Linked DNA regions of Paraglaciecola sp. L3A3. The protein of the gene in region 2 interacts with the protein of the main gene of each other region in a pairwise test. Links are inferred from orthologs where the notes say so. Each region holds a gene or a part of one and is shown on either strand. Other genes may lie near its edges. The genes, in order: recJ and GQR87_RS15570.

Region 1 (8,194 bases), 330 kb from region 2 along the record:
CTAAACGAAACATACTTGCACTCGATTCAAGTTGATTCAAGTTACGCAATTCGTGTTTTCCAGAAATACTGATTAACAAAGGCTGGAACGATTGCAATAAACTTTTTTTATCGCCCTTATTACCACGAACACCTTTCACCACGGCACTTATTTTTCCAAGTTCCGCAGTAAAAAAGTCAGTTAAATAACTGGTTTCTCGATACTCACGTCTATGTAACAAAAAACCATTTAACTGCTGTGGAACCAAAGGATTTACCTGAAAAATAGATTGAGTTGTGAGCTAGCTAACTTTTATGCGTACCACTTTCATTGCTTCAAACTCCATGCCCGCAATTTCTTCGGTCATAGGGTAATAAGTCAAATTCACCCGCGCACCCGTTAGATTTTTGTAGACTTTTCGACGGCGGAATTTGAAAGGTACATCAGTGCCTTCTACCAATAAGGTATTCATAAACCAATCGTCATCTTTGCGTTGAACATGTGATACCACAGTCATCTCTTCAGAGTGAGTGAGGTTATCGTGTTTATCGAGCAATTTTTCTACATCAGATTTTTTTGCCATGGCCACTTTAGAGTTAGCTGAAAAAAACAAGTTTAGCACTTTTCGCTAACTTCATAAATATATAAACTGCGAGTGTAAAAATTAAACTGGGATCAAACCTTCAACCATAAGCTGTAAGTTGGTTCTGCCGCGAAATTCGTTGATATCTAACTTATAAGCCAAATTCACAGTAGAACATCTTGGATTAGGCCAAATATCGGGGTCAATATTAAAAGCAATAGCATCAAACAATAATCCACTTGGGTGTTTAACCATCATTTTTAGATGTTTAACGCCCACTATTTTTTGTTCCATTAGCTGAAAATCACCATCGAACAGTGGCTCAGGAAAACCTTGGCCCCATGGTCCTGCACTTTTTAAGGTTTGCGCAAAAGCCAAAGTAAAATCGGCCGCCTGCAATTCTCCGTCAGAAATCAACTCGCCAGCTAGAGGTTTATCTCGCAAACTTTCTTCCGCAATTTGATTAAAAACTCGTTGAAATGCCTCTAAGTTTTTCAGCGGCAAACTTAAACCAGCCGCCATAGCATGACCACCAAATTTACCTATTACATCAGGATAACGGCTATTCAACTCTTCTAATAAATCACGAATATGTAAACCAGGAATAGAACGAGCCGAACCTTTTAAGGTTTCATCATCTTGATGAGCAAACGCAATAGTCGGTCTGTGATATTTATCTTTGATACGCCCAGCCAAAATACCAATCACCCCTTGGTGATAATCAGCTTGGTATAACACCAAGCCATAAGGTAAATTAGCGGATTCAATGTTTAACGAATCAAGAGCCTTTACAGCTTCTTGTTGCATCGAACTTTCAATTTCTCGTCTTTCTCGATTGAGACTATCGAGCTGCACCGCTATCTGTCTGGCTCTGCCTGAGTCATCAGTCAATAAGCATTCTATCCCCAAAGACATATCATCTAAACGCCCAGCAGCATTAAGTCTTGGCCCCACGACAAAACCTAAATCAGAGGCCACCAGACGACTTTTGTCTTTGCCCGCGACTTCTAAAATAGCTTGGATCCCAGGTCGACATTTATCACTACGGATACGCTGTAATCCTTGATGCACTAAGATACGATTATTTTCATCAAGGGGCACCACATCGGCCACTGTGCCTAAAGAGACTAAATCTAAAAGATCAGCTAAGTTAGGCATCGGAATTTGTTTGTTTACAAACCAAGCATTGGCTTTTAATTTGGCTCTTAAAGCCAGCATTAAATAGAATGCCACTCCAACACCGGCTAAATTTTTCGATAAAAAATCACAACCCGGTTGATTAGGATTCACAATAGCATCAGCGTTAGGCAAAGTTTCAGCGGCTAAATGATGATCGGTAATAATTACTGTCATTCCCAAAGCCTTAGCTTTTTCAACACCAGCAAAACAACTAATTCCATTGTCGACAGTCACTAAAACTTCAGACTGTTGTGACGCGGCCACTTCGACAATTTCAGGGCTTAAACCATAACCAAAATCGAATCGGTTAGGCACCAAAAAATCACAATTATTGGCCCCCATACCACGTAACGCCAAAATACTCAGTGCTGTGCTGGTAGCGCCATCAGCATCAAAGTCGCCCACTATCATTATTTTTTTGTTTTCAGCTATGGCTTGACATAATAATTCAACAGCTTGGTCGATGCCGCTCAACAATTGATAATGCAATAATGCTTGGGCACTACGACTCAATTGTTCGGCGTTTTCTACGCCTCTGTCGGCATATATTTGTCTTAATCTTGGGTGAATTGAATGAGGTAGATGGTCGGCATTTTTGTGGATTCTGCGGCTAATTTGCACAGCTGGCATAAAATCATTCCGTATGCATAGAGTGAAGCCGCTTGGACAAACCCAAGCGGACAATAAAAATTACATGATGGCTTTTAACGCTTCTTCTAATTGCTCTGGTGGTTGGTAACCAGGTATAACAGAACCATCAGGCATCACTATATTTGGCGTGCCATTGACGCCCATACTTTGACCAAATGCATATTGCTCAGCCACTTTTGAATCACAATTTTTAGCTGCCACTTGTGAACCTGCTTTAGCGTCATCCATTGCTTTTTGTGGGTTGGCTGCACACCAAACTGAAACCATGTCGTGATAAGACTGCCCACCTAGACCCGCTCGAGGAAAGGCTAAATAACGCACAGTAATACCTAAATCATTATATTCTGCCATTTGATTATGTAATTTACGACAATATCCACAGGTAATATCGGTAAATACATTCACCACATACTTTTCTTTATCTGCTTTATATTCGATCACATTATCTTTAAAGGTTTCTAATCCAGACAAACGAGCGCCAGATAATGCAGCTTCTGTTTCATTACGCATCCCTTCATCAAGATTAAAAATACGTCCTTGCATGAAGTAACTACCATCTTGGCTCACGTAAAATAAACCCTTCTCAGTCATGACTTGTAATAAACCTTGCACTGGTGATTCTGCAACAGAGCTAACATTTAACTGTAACGAACGTCTAATTTTATCCCCTACTTGAGTATAATCTAGCGCTTGATTATTATTTGCCTTAGCCGTTACTGGAGCACTTGTGCTAGCAACCGCAGCAATAGCTCGGTCAAGTGAAATAACAAAAGTAGCGAGGATCAACATACCGACAACACCTATCGATAAGACTTTTACACTGTTCATAATTTTCCTAAATATAAGTCTAATAAGAATAAGACCTTAAACAGGCCAAATAATTTCATGTTCTAACAATAATTAGACATCAGTTTAACGGAATAGCGAGAGTAAACCAAAGGTTTAAAGTTACAGAAAGTAACAGAAGGTTACAACGATCCTAAGGCTGTTATTTGTTTGCCAATTTTTCATCCCTATCTTACATTTCAAAACCAATCGAAAATTTTGATAACTAAGGTTAAGCTATCACCTAACAATCACCTTAGGCCCATGTATGAAACTGTTTATTATATTTTTTGCCTGTTGTTTTATCACTGCATCAGCGCAAGCCGAATGGCACACAGAAAATGCGACTATTATGGGCACCAATATTCATGTAGAAGTATGGGCAGAACAACCTGAATTAGGTACTCATGCTATTCAAACAGTGTTTACAGAAATGCAGCGCATAAATCAATTAATGAGCCCCTATATCGATAGCAGCGAGTTATCAAAAATTAATCGATTAGCCGCACATCAGCCGGTAAAAATATCACAAGAAATGTTCGATTTATTACAACTTTCAGTGGGCCTGTCAGCTGAAACCCAAGGGGCATTTGATATTACCTTCGCCAGTGTAGGATTTTTGTATCACTATCAAAAAAAGCATAAACCCACTCAACAAGATATAGATAAAGCCTTATCAGCAATCAGTTATAAACATATCCAGTTAGATCCAGCAAATACTAGTGTTTACTTCAATCATACTGATGTAAAAATCGATCTAGGGGGGATTGCCAAAGGTCATGTGGTGGACACCAGCATCGAGTTATTAAAAAATCTAGGGATTCAACATGCGTTAGTCACAGCAGGTGGCGATACCAAATTATTAGGGGATAGGCTTGGCCGACCATGGCATGTAGGTATTCGAGATCCACGCAACAAAGAGCGCCAAGCAGTAACGCTTCCTTTAATCAATACCGCCATTTCCACCAGCGGCGATTACGAACGTTACTTCGAACAAGATGGTGTGCGATATCATCATATCCTCTCACCTAAAACAGGTAAGTCAGCATACCAAGTACAAAGTGTATCGATTATAGGTAAACGCAGCACCTTGAATGACGGCCTATCCACCGCGGTGTTTGTGCTAGGAGTGAAAGACGGTATAGACCTCATCAATCGCACCCCAGGATATGACGCCATCATTATGGATAACCAACGAAAAATGCATTATTCAAAAGATTTGGTGCTTTGAAAAGGCAGAATGAAGCTGAATAGATCAGTAAAATCAAAAGCCAAAGATAAAAGAATATAACCCACAGAGGGCACAGAGGCTTTGCTGCACAGAGGAAAACATGAAAATCAGATAAAGTCAGCGTGGAGCTGAACGAAGCAGCATAAGGCAGAAAAAACAAAACACAATCGACACTGTGCAATTGCAGACATTCAGTTTTTAGTACACAGACGTCACCTTATCGATTCCGTGATGGTTGGATTGCGCTGCACTATCCGAAGTGAAACGCCCTGGGCTCTGGCATCCGGCTACCCGATTATGTAAAAAAACGTCTCATAAACTTAATTTTGCTGAATAATATAGCTATAATTAAAGAAATTAATAAAACAATAAAAGGGTACGTAACCTCCCAAAGTAGATGATCTATTTGAGCATCGATACTTGATAACATAGAAATTAAAGAAAAATGAACAGCATAAACTCCAAGAGTGTAAACACCAAACCCACTTAATTTTGAAGATAGTTTTGGTGAATTAGATAACGCTAAAAGCGAAAAACCAAGCGCAAATATATAAGTACTAAAAACATAATCTGTATTAGTAAAAAAAACGTTGTATTTTTTATATAAAAAATATGATTCCGATATCTGTAAAGAAGCACCAATTAAAAGTAACACTCCTCCAAGTTTAAAAAAATTATCTTTATTTTTAAACTTTGAAATAACTAAGCCCGTTACAAAAAATATTGTACTAAAAAAAGGGCCATTCCTTGTATTAAAGTTAATATCAATCCCTATTGGTGTTTTAGACCAACTACCGGCAATAACACCAAAAATAAATAATAAAAATGAAAATACAGAGAGTAAATAAAAAGAGTGTTTGTGATTTAATCTAATAAATATATTACTTATAGCAATAGAAAGGATTAATGAAACCAGAAACCATAAATGAATCTGAGTTCCTTCTAGAATTGTATTATATGGATTAGTTTGAAATCTAGATATTAAATTTTCAAACAGAATAGACCCATTCCAAGGAATTAAATAAAAAAAACACCAAAAAATGAATAATATCAATAACCTTTTGATTACAAAAACTGATGCTGTATCCAAATTAGTTTTAAGGTATTTAATATGGAAAAAATACCCCGAAATAATAAAAAAGAATGGGACCGCAAATTTAGATAATTGGTTAGAAATAATTTTCAAGTAATAGAAAGTATCATGTGAAGAAGAATCAAAAGGTGTTGTATGTATAATTATCACACTTAAAATAGCAATTAAGCGCATTAAATCTATGCTTTGAATTCGTTGCATAACTTTCCTTTGTACAGTTTATCAGCCTGCTTATCCCGTGCTTAAACACGGGATAAGCAGCGTATTAATTTTCTCTATTTTTAACATACTTTCTAAGTATCTGTATAATTTAATTTTTTGACCGTTCAAAAATTAATTCATGACGAAATATGGGTAAACACCTTGATCTTGCGAATATGCGGAACTAAAAATCAAAAGAATGGATTTCAGCTCAAAAGCCCACCGGAAGGACGACAGTTATGCTGTTTTTGCAACGATAGCAACAACTTTAAGTGTTTATTTTTTTATTTCACTTCAATCTATCTGCTAGTTTCTATCTACTGCTTTTCTCTGTGTGCGAAGCACATGCTTTTGACTTTGTCGGCGTAGCCGATGCTTTTAATTTCCCCGCGACTCCAAGTTCACCGAGCAACGCAGACTAATAGAGGAAAATGACATGGGTGAAAGCTGATTATTTAGGAGCGAAGCTCCGCCAGCTTGAACAGCTCAACATGGATGTTGAGGTTGGGTGCCGATCATCAGGGAAGTGTATATGACTGCTTTGAATTTAGTTCTAACTTCTTTGCGACCTCTATTAGGCAAGTAGCGCAGGTAATAGAACTTGGTCGAAGCGCGGCGTTTTCTGGTTACTCTTTTTTGCTGTTGAAAAAGAGTAACTGGTGCGGCAGGGATGCCGCATCAAAAGCGTCATGGATGACGGTAAGCGAAGCGAATGCTTTGGTGGCGAAGCCATGCCCCGTGCGCGCAGCGCATAAATGACGAAGTCATGCCTTACGGGGCGGGCTTAGTACTAAACCCTAAATCGTGCCATTTACTATAGGTTGAAAGGCAGTGAGGCTATCCATCAAGGTGCTATTACCTAAACCATTGGTAGGAAACAAATTAGCAAATTGACCTTGTTCGCCATGTAGTGCCATATAATTCAAGATAACGGTTTCTACCAGTAAGTTGACGTTATTGGCTGCAGGGGTAGAAGCAGTTTCTACCGAGCCATCACGACGCATATAACCAATTTGCTGTTGCATGGCTTGGAGTTCTGGGGTGCCGCCCATAAGTTCAGGCGTGCCATTCGGGTTGTAAACCATAAAGAATGAAGCAGCGGTAGAGGAGTTATCGCCGGTCCAAACGCCCTTGCCTCGTCCATTCACACTATTGTCAATCATGCCATTACTGGCGACCGAACCATCAGAACATACATACATCATTAAAGGCACACCTAATCGGGCTGCATATTCTAAACAAGCGCCCATACAGCGGCCAGCTCTTAGATCTCGTACTTCACCGGTTGAACGATCACCGGTGTGATAGTCAAATCCGCCCATAGTAATGGTGCCTGCCCCCGCTAAACCATTCATCACTAACTTCATTACTGCAGCGGTTTTTCTGTACTCACCATCACTATCAAATTCTTCTTGGCTAAATATCCCGCCATCCCCGACTATTTCGATATCTTGCACAGGATCGAGAGCACTGGGATCACCAAATCGATCGGCAATGTCTGCACTTTTTACGTAGCCACAGCGCACCAAGTCTTTTAACACTTCGTCTGAGGTCACTTTGGTATTCACTTTATTCAGTTTCATGTCACTGATACGCTGGATAGACTCCATCACTGCCACTGAATCTTGTTGTGATAATAAACCAATTAAATCACCGGTATCGACTAAGCCTGTCACATCTGTTGGCCTATCCACTTTTGTTGGTCGTTTACTAGGGTCAATCATCATGGTGGGTGCCATAGAGTTACCACCAGAATCAGTATTTCTTGAGCCTATTAAAGTTAATAGCGAACCATCAGAGCCTGCTTTATTAATGCCATACATAGGGTTATGGGGATTATTGCCTGTATCGTTTTCAGAACGCGCGGGGATCACTGCACCGTTAATATTGACTCTATTACCCACACTAACTTTTTCTAACATGCCTCGTAAAAAAGCACTATCACTATGAAAAGCTAAACCTAACTCAGAGTTAATAAAATCACTGAGTCCTTTATCAGGATTAGCAATAGACGGCACCATGTCACCGGGTAAGCCTTGGCGGCTATAGCCAGAGGTACTTAAAAAATCCATTTGTCCACCGCGCCCCCCTACCAGCACATTCGACCCCGCAATATTTGCCCCACCGGCTAAATCAAACACAATAAAAGGAATTTTCCCCGCCCCTTGCGTGGCAATACCGCATTGGGCTTTTAGTGCTTCTAGATCGGCAGATAAACTTGCATTAGCAGTATTCGCCGAAAATAAATTCAACGCCGAACCTGCGGTAACTGTAGCCATGCCAGCACAAAATCCTTGAGCGATAAACTCACGTCTACTCACTGGTTTGGCGTGATTTTCATGTAACAAAGGGGCATCAGCATCGCCTGTGGCTTGTTTTGCCGCTTTGGCTAAGTCTTTCAATGATTTTGATGATGGTTTAAACATATTGTCGTCCTCACTGAATGAGCATA
Region 2 (8,146 bases):
TAAGTCTTCAGTACTTAAGCATACGATTGAAGTCGCCTTAGAACATCATCATCAAACCTTACAATCCTTGAGCGATACACCACCTATCCAAGCCATAATAAGAGCTCGTGCTAATAATGGCATAGATCCGCTAAATGGCGATACCTTAGAAGCATGGCGTCAACGCCTAACAATCATTTTAAAGGCCTTTATCACCAACCATACTGAATACCAGCAGTTAAGATTCATCGATGCCGCAGGTAAAGAAATAGTTAGAGTTCAGCGCAATGGTAATGGTCAGATAAATGAAGTGACACTGAATGACCTGCAAAATAAAGCCGATACAGCTTATGTAATTGAAACACTAAAATTAAAAAACCGAGAAACCTATTACTCTAGTGTCAACCTAAACAGAGAATATGGTGCTATTCAATTACCCCATACTCCAGTATTAAGGATAGCGACCCCCGTTTTTGCGGCCGATGAAACAGTATCTGGGGTTATGGTATTAAATTTATCGACCGAACAATTATTTGCGGGGATAACTTCTGATATAAATGGCACACAACGAACAATTGTTGATGAAAATGGATTTTATATCAAACACCTTGATGCCTCTAAAACCTTCGGATTTGACTTGGGCATCGACTACAAATTAAGCACCGATGAACCTTTTATGGCTAAAACCATACTCAATCAGGATTCATTTATACGCTATGATAAAAACGAAAAGGAGCTGGAAGGATTTGAGAAAATATTTTTCTCCCCCTTAGATAAAAGTCGATATTGGGTGTTGATCTTTCATATTCCAGAAAACTTAGTATTTTCAGAGATCACCACCTCTTTACAAAAAATATTGATATTCAGTTTACTTATGGGCATATTGTCGATTGTATTTGTCATTTGGTTTATTTCACGAAAAATCCTCACTCCAGTTGTAACAATGGCGCAAGCATGTGATCGTTTTAAGGGCGGTGATTTGACAGTGCGTCTTGACACTGGCTCCGTTAGCGATGAAATTCTTACCCTATATCAAGGCATCAATACCTTTGTTGAAAAGCAACAACAGGCAACCGCCCTATTGAATAATGAAGTTATTGCTAAAACCAAGCGTCTTTCTGCGGTCATCGATAATATTGTGGATGGCATAATTACTATCAGTGAGCACGGCATAATCGAATCATTTAACCCCGCAGCCAGAAAAATTTTTGGTTATACAGACGAAGAAGTGATTGGTCAGAATATCAAAATCCTAATGCCTGAACCTTATCAGAGCGAACATGATAATTATCTGCGTAACCATGTAACAACGGGAGAAAAAAAGGTTATCGGCATTGGTCGTGAATTTATCGGCCTACGTAAAAATGGCTCTACCTTTCCTATGGAGTTAGGGGTGAGTGAACTTGAAATCGATAATATCAAACATTTTGTGGGTATTGCCCGTGATATCACCGAACGTAACCAAACCGAAATAGCGCTAAACAAGGCCAAACTCAATGCCGAACAAGCCAGCTTGGCCAAGAGTGAATTCCTCGCTAACATGAGTCACGAAATCCGCACGCCAATGAATGGGGTGATAGGTATGACCAATCTATTGCTAGACACAGAACTCACCCCAGAACAGTACAACTTCGCCAAAGTAGTGAAAAACAGTGCCAAATCATTGATGGTCATCATCAATGATATCCTCGATTTTTCTAAAGTAGAAGCCGGTATGCTGGAAATGGAAGCCATCGACTTCGACATGGGGTCGCTGATGAATGAGTTCGGCAACAGCATTGCGGTTCGTGCCCACGAAAAAGGGCTGGAATTGATTTGCCCAGCTAACCCGGTGATAAATCAGTGGTACAACGCTGATCCTGGGCGTATCCGTCAAATACTCAACAATTTGGTAGGTAACGCCATTAAGTTTACTGAAAAGGGCGAAGTAGCAGTGTATTTCACCATACAGCAGCAAACTGAATCGCGTACTCAAATGATCATTGAAGTGACCGACACAGGAATAGGACTGAGCGCTGAACAACAAAGTGGGCTTTTTGAACGTTTCAGTCAGGCTGACGGGAGTACCACCCGTAAGCACGGGGGGACTGGACTAGGGCTAGCTATCAGTAAACAATTAGTTGAACTAATGGGCGGAAACATAGGTATTAGCAGTATAGAAGGCATAGGTTCTACTTTCTGGTTTACTCTTGATCTTGAAAACGCTGACGCTTCAGCATCCGAACATCCTGAAGCTGAACTACACGGGCAAAAAATATTAGTGGTAGATGACAATCTTACCAACCGTAAATTACTTGGACATTTACTGACTCACTGGCAAGTGGAACATGAGCTAGTTGAAAATGCCAGAGACGCACTCACAAGTCTTACCGCTGCGATTGATAACAACGCCCCTTTTAATATCGCGATAATCGATATGCAAATGCCTGACATGGATGGAGCACAACTAGGTGCGATGATCAAAAGTACCCCTGATTTAGCCAAAACTCATTTAATGATGCTTACATCTCAAGGTCAGCGCGGTGATGGCAAAAAATTAAAAACAGCGGGATTTAGCGCGTACCTCAACAAACCCATAGATCAATCCATTCTTCGTAACTCACTAATGCAGGTTGCAGGGCTCACTTCTGATGAAGGTCCATTAGTCACGGCATACACAGCCCGTAAAAAACTCCAATTTAAAGCCAGAGTGTTAGTAGTAGATGACAATATGATCAACCAGATCGTCGCCCAATCTTTACTAGCACAATTTGGCATACATTCTGATTTAGCTGCCAATGGCGAAGAAGCGCTAGCGGCACTAGAGAATTTACCTTATGACTTAGTGTTCATGGATTGCCAGATGCCAATAATGGATGGCTTTGAAGCCAGTCGCTGTATTCGTGCCTCTCAGTCCAAAGTGCGTGACAAAAATATCCCTATAGTTGCCATGACTGCCAACACTATGCGGGGTGACAAAGACAAGTGCCTAGCAGCAGGTATGAATGACTTTATCTCAAAACCTGTAGAAACACCTAAACTGCAGCTGATATTAGAGCATTGGTTATCTGACTTTCAAATACTGGATTAAGGGGCCGTCTATTTTACTTGTTCAAAAGTCTAAAACAGACTACTGTATAAAAAAACACTAAAAATATTTTTATGCGACTTTTTATTGCTGAAAAACCCAGCTTAGGCCGTGCCATTGCCGATGTATTACCCAAACCCCACAAAAAAGGTGATGGCTACATTAGTGCTGCCAATGGCGATACCGTCAGCTGGTGCGTCGGGCATTTACTCGAACAACAACAACCCGAAGCTTACAACCCTCTGTTTAAAAAATGGAGCCACGAACACCTGCCCATTATTCCCCAGCACTGGCAACTGGCAATAAAAAAACAAACTGCCAAACAACTAGGGGTATTACGCACTTTAGTTAAACAAGCTGATCAGCTAGTACATGCTGGCGATCCTGATCGTGAAGGGCAACTATTAGTTGACGAAGTAATCAATTTTTTAGGCGTAAAGGGAGCTAAAAAAAATACCATCCAACGTATACTGATCAACGACTTAAATCCCTCGGCAATCAAACAATCACTAAATAAACTACGTGACAACCGAGATTTCATCCCCTTGTCTACCTCAGCTTTAGCCCGATCTCGTGCTGACTGGTTATATGGCATCAATTTAACTCGCGCTTATACCTTACAAGGACAAAAAGTCGGCTACAAAGGTGTGTTGTCTGTAGGGCGAGTACAAACCCCTTTATTAGGCTTAGTGGTGCGCCGAGACCAAGCCATAGACGATTTTGTTAGTAAACCTTTTTATGAAGTTTGGGCCCAGCTCGAAACCCAAAAAGGCGAAACCGAGACAGGTGAGCACTTTAAAGCCAAATGGCAACCCAGTGAACATTGTGCTAAATATCTCGACGAACAAGGGCGTAATTTGTCACAAGCCCTGGCGCAAAATGTGGCAGGCCGAGTGAGTCAACAAGCAGCAAAAGTTAAAAACCTTAAGCGAGAGCACAAAAAACAGGCGCCTCCCCTGCCCTATAATTTATCTTCATTACAAATTGATGCCAGCAAAGCCTTTGGTTTAAGTGCCCAGCAAGTATTAGATGTGTGTCAGGGCTTATACGAACGACATAAATTAATTACTTACCCTCGTTCAGATTGCCGCTATTTACCCTTAAGCCATTTTAAACAGGCTAAAGAGGTACATGCCGCCATAATGGCCAATAGCCAACATTTGGCTCAGCAAGGTAATCTGTTTAGCCAAACCCAATTTGATTTAAACCAAAAGTCTAAAGCTTGGAATGACAAAAAGGTCGATGCTCACCACGCTATTATACCCACCCAAAAAATCAGTAATAACTTGTCTGGTAATGATGCCAAAGTATATAGCTTAATATGCAGAAACTACTTAGCCCAGTTTTTACCCCACCATGAGTTTTACGCAGTACGGGTTGAAGTAGAGATAGCCGCAGGTCTCTTTGTGGCTGTGGCTAAAGAGCTAATTAATCAAGGCTGGAAATCCATATTCGTACAAGGCCGAAGTAAAGCTAACGAACAAAGCTCAAAGGCCAACAGCAATAATAACGACGAGCAACAACTATTACCTAAATTAAGCCTTGGTCAAAACCTTAAATCATTACAGGCAGAAGTGTTAGAAAAACACACCTCGCCACCCAAGGCATACACAGACGCCACTTTATTAGCTGCCATGACAGGCATTAGTGCCCATGTTAGCGACCCACAATTACGAAAAATACTCCGCGACACAGACGGACTAGGCACAGAAGCCACTAGAGCGGGCATTATCGAACTATTATTTTCGAGAGGATTTTTAATCCGTAATGGTAAAACAATTAGCTCAACCATCACCGGAAAAAGTTTGATTAACGCCCTACCCGACGTCGCCACCTCCCCAGACATGACAGCTCGTTGGGAAGCCGAATTAACAGCGATTAGTGAAGGCACTAGCCAATATCAAAAGTTAATGCTCCCGTTAGAACAACAACTGAAAGACTTAGTCATACAAAGCCGCCAAGTGTTACCCCAAGGCTTAGCTGGTTTAGGTACACAAAGCTTTGCCAAAAAACGTAAAGGCCAAGGCCGCAGTGGCAAAAGTGCTAAGTTTACTAAGAAAAGCAACAAGCCTTAAGTTTAACTAGCTAGCTGATGTATCAAACTGAAGAACCTTAGATAGATTGAAGTCACAAAAACTATTTGCTGAAATTTACTAAATATTAGCTTTGAGCAAAAGTGAAGATGTACATATTTGCTGCTATTATCTTATTTTGTGATGGTGAAAAAAATCTCAAAAATCAAAACAATAAGCATATTGACAGGGAGCGGGATTAAAATGAACGGAAACAAACGAATTATAAATGTTTTAATATTTGCAGCGCTGTTTTTCGGCACCTATTTGCTTTTAGTTGGCTTTGATTTAGCGGTAGATTTTCAGACTGGTTTACCGATTTTTTATGGTCTGTTATTTTTCGTCTACGCCCTGATGTTGAAGTTTGGCTGGATTGAAAAACCCACCCCGCAAAATCGAAAAAGCGTAGCAGACCCCTTTAATCATCTGAAAATTCAAGATCACGATTTATACATAAATAAGCATAAAATCCCTTTAGTTAAAATCAAAAAAATAGTGCTCGATAAAGTCAAAGCCTTAGATGGCAATACAGAACAAGGTTTAGTGCAATTGCCTTTTAACCAACAAAAAGGACAAATCCCAGAATTATGGTTTGACGCAAAGCATCTTAAATCCTTAAAGGATTTTCTCAAACAACACATACCTCAAGCTGAATTTATTAAGTAACGTTTAGCGCTTCACTTTTTTTGAAGATTTAATAAAAAAATGAACCTGCAAATAAATGTTCGTCTGTGTATTTTCAACAGGTATTAGCAACCTCTTTCTAGAACGACTACTAATTTAACCTAAATACTGGATAAGCCGAACCTCTCGATAACACTCTTTTTGTGCCTAGCCGCGTTGGAGGAGAGTCTAGCAATAACACGTTATTACGTACGACAATCCGCATTGCTATACACGAAAAATTTCGTCACCGAGTAAGCATCCAGGTAAGGTGATTTGGGTGAATATTATTAAGCTATTGAATTGTAATGATAAATTCAGATTATACGATACTTCTTATCCAGAACTCAGGTTAATTTAATTTGTTAAATTTTCTCTAAGTTTTGCAAATAATAGTTAGCTTTATCTAACGTAGCTTGTTGTTGCTCTATGGGTTGCTTTCGCCAATTTTTATAGACCATAGCTTGTCGAGGATTCGATTCAAATAGCAGGCTGTGTTTTTCCATAAAGTGCCAATAAAGGCTATTTAAGGGGCAAGCATTGTCTGTGGTTTTTTGTTTGACGTCATAATGACAACTTTGACAATAATCACTCATTTTATTCACATAATTACCGCTGGCGGCATACGCTTTGGACGCAATCAGTCCACCATCGGCAAATTGACTCATGCCCCGAGTGTTGGGTAATTCAACCCATTCAATGGCGTCGACATAGATACCCAAATACCAGCGATCAACTTGTACAGGGTCAATACCCGTGAGTAAACAAAAGTTACCTGTGATCATCAAACGTTGAATGTGATGGGCATAACTATATTGTAATGATTGTTTGATGGCATGATGTAAACAATTCATTTTTGTGTCACCGTTCCAAAACCATGAAGGTAAGTCGTTATTTGCTTGTAACGCATTCTTTGCATGATATTGCGGCATGTTAATCCAATACATGCCACGAATAAATTCACGCCAACCTACAATTTGTCTGATAAAACCTTCAACCTGAGCAAGGTTAATTGCATCATCGGCTTGATAATGTTTAATTACAGTATCAACCACAAGTTTAGGCGATATCATTTTACTGTTTAAAGAAAAAGACAGCCTAGAATGATAAAGACTCCATTGCTTCTGGGTAATAGCGTCATCGGCATTGCCTGTCATTGCGTCTTGAAAAGTACCAAATGATGGAAGTAAATAACGGCAAAAGAAATCAAGTAATTGTAAACTTTGCTGACGATTAATTGGCCATAATAATTGTGAATCACCATCCCCCATTGTATTGATTTTATGGCGTTCAATACGCTCATTGATCTGGCTCACATCATGACTAAAAACCAATGGAGCAGGAATCAATGACATATCCTTTTTTTTCAGCTTATTACGGTTTTGTTGGTCAAAATTCCACTTACCGCCATCTGGGTTATTGTTTTGGTCGACAAGTAGCTTAAAACGCTTGCGCATATAGCGATAAAAAAACTCCATTCTGTGACTCGTTTCAGCTTTAAAATGCTCAGGTAATTCTTTATGCGGTAAGTAAAAATGTTCAGATTCAACACAAGCGAATAAAATATTTATGCCTGCCAATTGTTGGCAAAATTTAGTCAGTTGCTGAGATAATCGATATTCATCAGGTTGCTGATATTCGAACAGCTGCACATCATTTTTTAATAAATCTGTTAATAGTTCGGGAAGATCAGTGTATTTTTTGGTCTCATCTAAGGTTAAATGCAACACTCGATGCCCTGCGCTTTTTAAAGCGTCAGCAAAAGCCGTCATAGCGGCAAAAAAAGCCTGAATTTTTTGCACATGATGTGTCACATAAGAGGTTTCTTGATGCAACTCGGCAATGACATAAGTACAATTTTCATCCACCTCTTTAAACCAAGAGTGAGAAGCGTTCAATTGGTCGCCTAAAATAAGGCGTAATGTATTTTGCTTATGATGCATGCGTTCTTTTCTCGTTGAAACAGCGTTTTGAACAATAGATAACGTTCTGCCAATCACGTTGCCATTTTTTACGCCAGTAAAATGGCCTGTGGCAGTTAGCGCATAGCTTTTGGGGTAGAGCCGCTTTCCCCTTATGCTTGTGTTCTCGATTGGGCATATTGTTTCCGTGGAATAATCGTTAAAATCAACTCTTGTGCTAGTGCTAACGACTTAATTGACTTATATACGTATCAACAGTGTTTTTTGATTAGTTCACTTGTTCTAATTTTGTGCATTCGCACATTATGTGCGCATTTTCGCATACATCTAATTACGACAAAAACTTTTAACCTATTGTTAATTAAGATTATTATTTTCCATTTGTTTATGGCGCATATATTGCTTTTTTTAATCACACAGTCACAGAATTCTGTGACTGTGTG

What was found.
Region 1: the proteins of GQR87_RS15570 (region 2) and recJ interact in binary tests that used the Escherichia coli proteins (3 or more experiments, as listed by UniProt). The link is inferred for Paraglaciecola sp. L3A3 from one-to-one orthologs.

The regions. Positions count from the first base shown.
Region 1 is NZ_CP047023.1:4,077,549-4,085,742, forward strand. The notes cover bases 4-2,991. They hold recJ (single-stranded-DNA-specific exonuclease RecJ), read right to left. Parts: upstream 2,363-2,991; coding sequence 644-2,362; downstream 4-643. Other genes in these bases: recO (DNA repair protein RecO), read right to left, coding at 4-247; GQR87_RS16970 (hypothetical protein), read right to left, coding at 281-562; dsbC (bifunctional protein-disulfide isomerase/oxidoreductase DsbC), read right to left, coding at 2,432-2,991. In the rest of the region: more of recO, read right to left, coding at 1-3; more of dsbC, read right to left, coding at 2,992-3,181; GQR87_RS16985 (FAD:protein FMN transferase), read left to right, coding at 3,486-4,448; GQR87_RS16990 (acyltransferase), read right to left, coding at 4,744-5,742; GQR87_RS16995 (general secretion pathway protein GspF), read right to left, coding at 6,540-8,168; GQR87_RS17000 (LamG domain-containing protein), read right to left, coding at 8,179-8,194. UniProt on the Escherichia coli protein: Single-stranded-DNA-specific exonuclease.
Region 2 is NZ_CP047023.1:3,744,664-3,752,809, forward strand. The notes cover bases 2,681-5,620. They hold GQR87_RS15570 (DNA topoisomerase III), read left to right. Parts: upstream 2,681-3,120; coding sequence 3,121-5,121; downstream 5,122-5,620. Other genes in these bases: GQR87_RS15565 (response regulator), read left to right, coding at 2,681-3,049; GQR87_RS15575 (hypothetical protein), read left to right, coding at 5,260-5,620. Outside these bases: more of GQR87_RS15565, read left to right, coding at 1-2,680; more of GQR87_RS15575, read left to right, coding at 5,621-5,784; GQR87_RS15580 (cryptochrome/photolyase family protein), read right to left, coding at 6,147-7,724; GQR87_RS15585 (DUF2256 domain-containing protein), read right to left, coding at 7,714-7,881.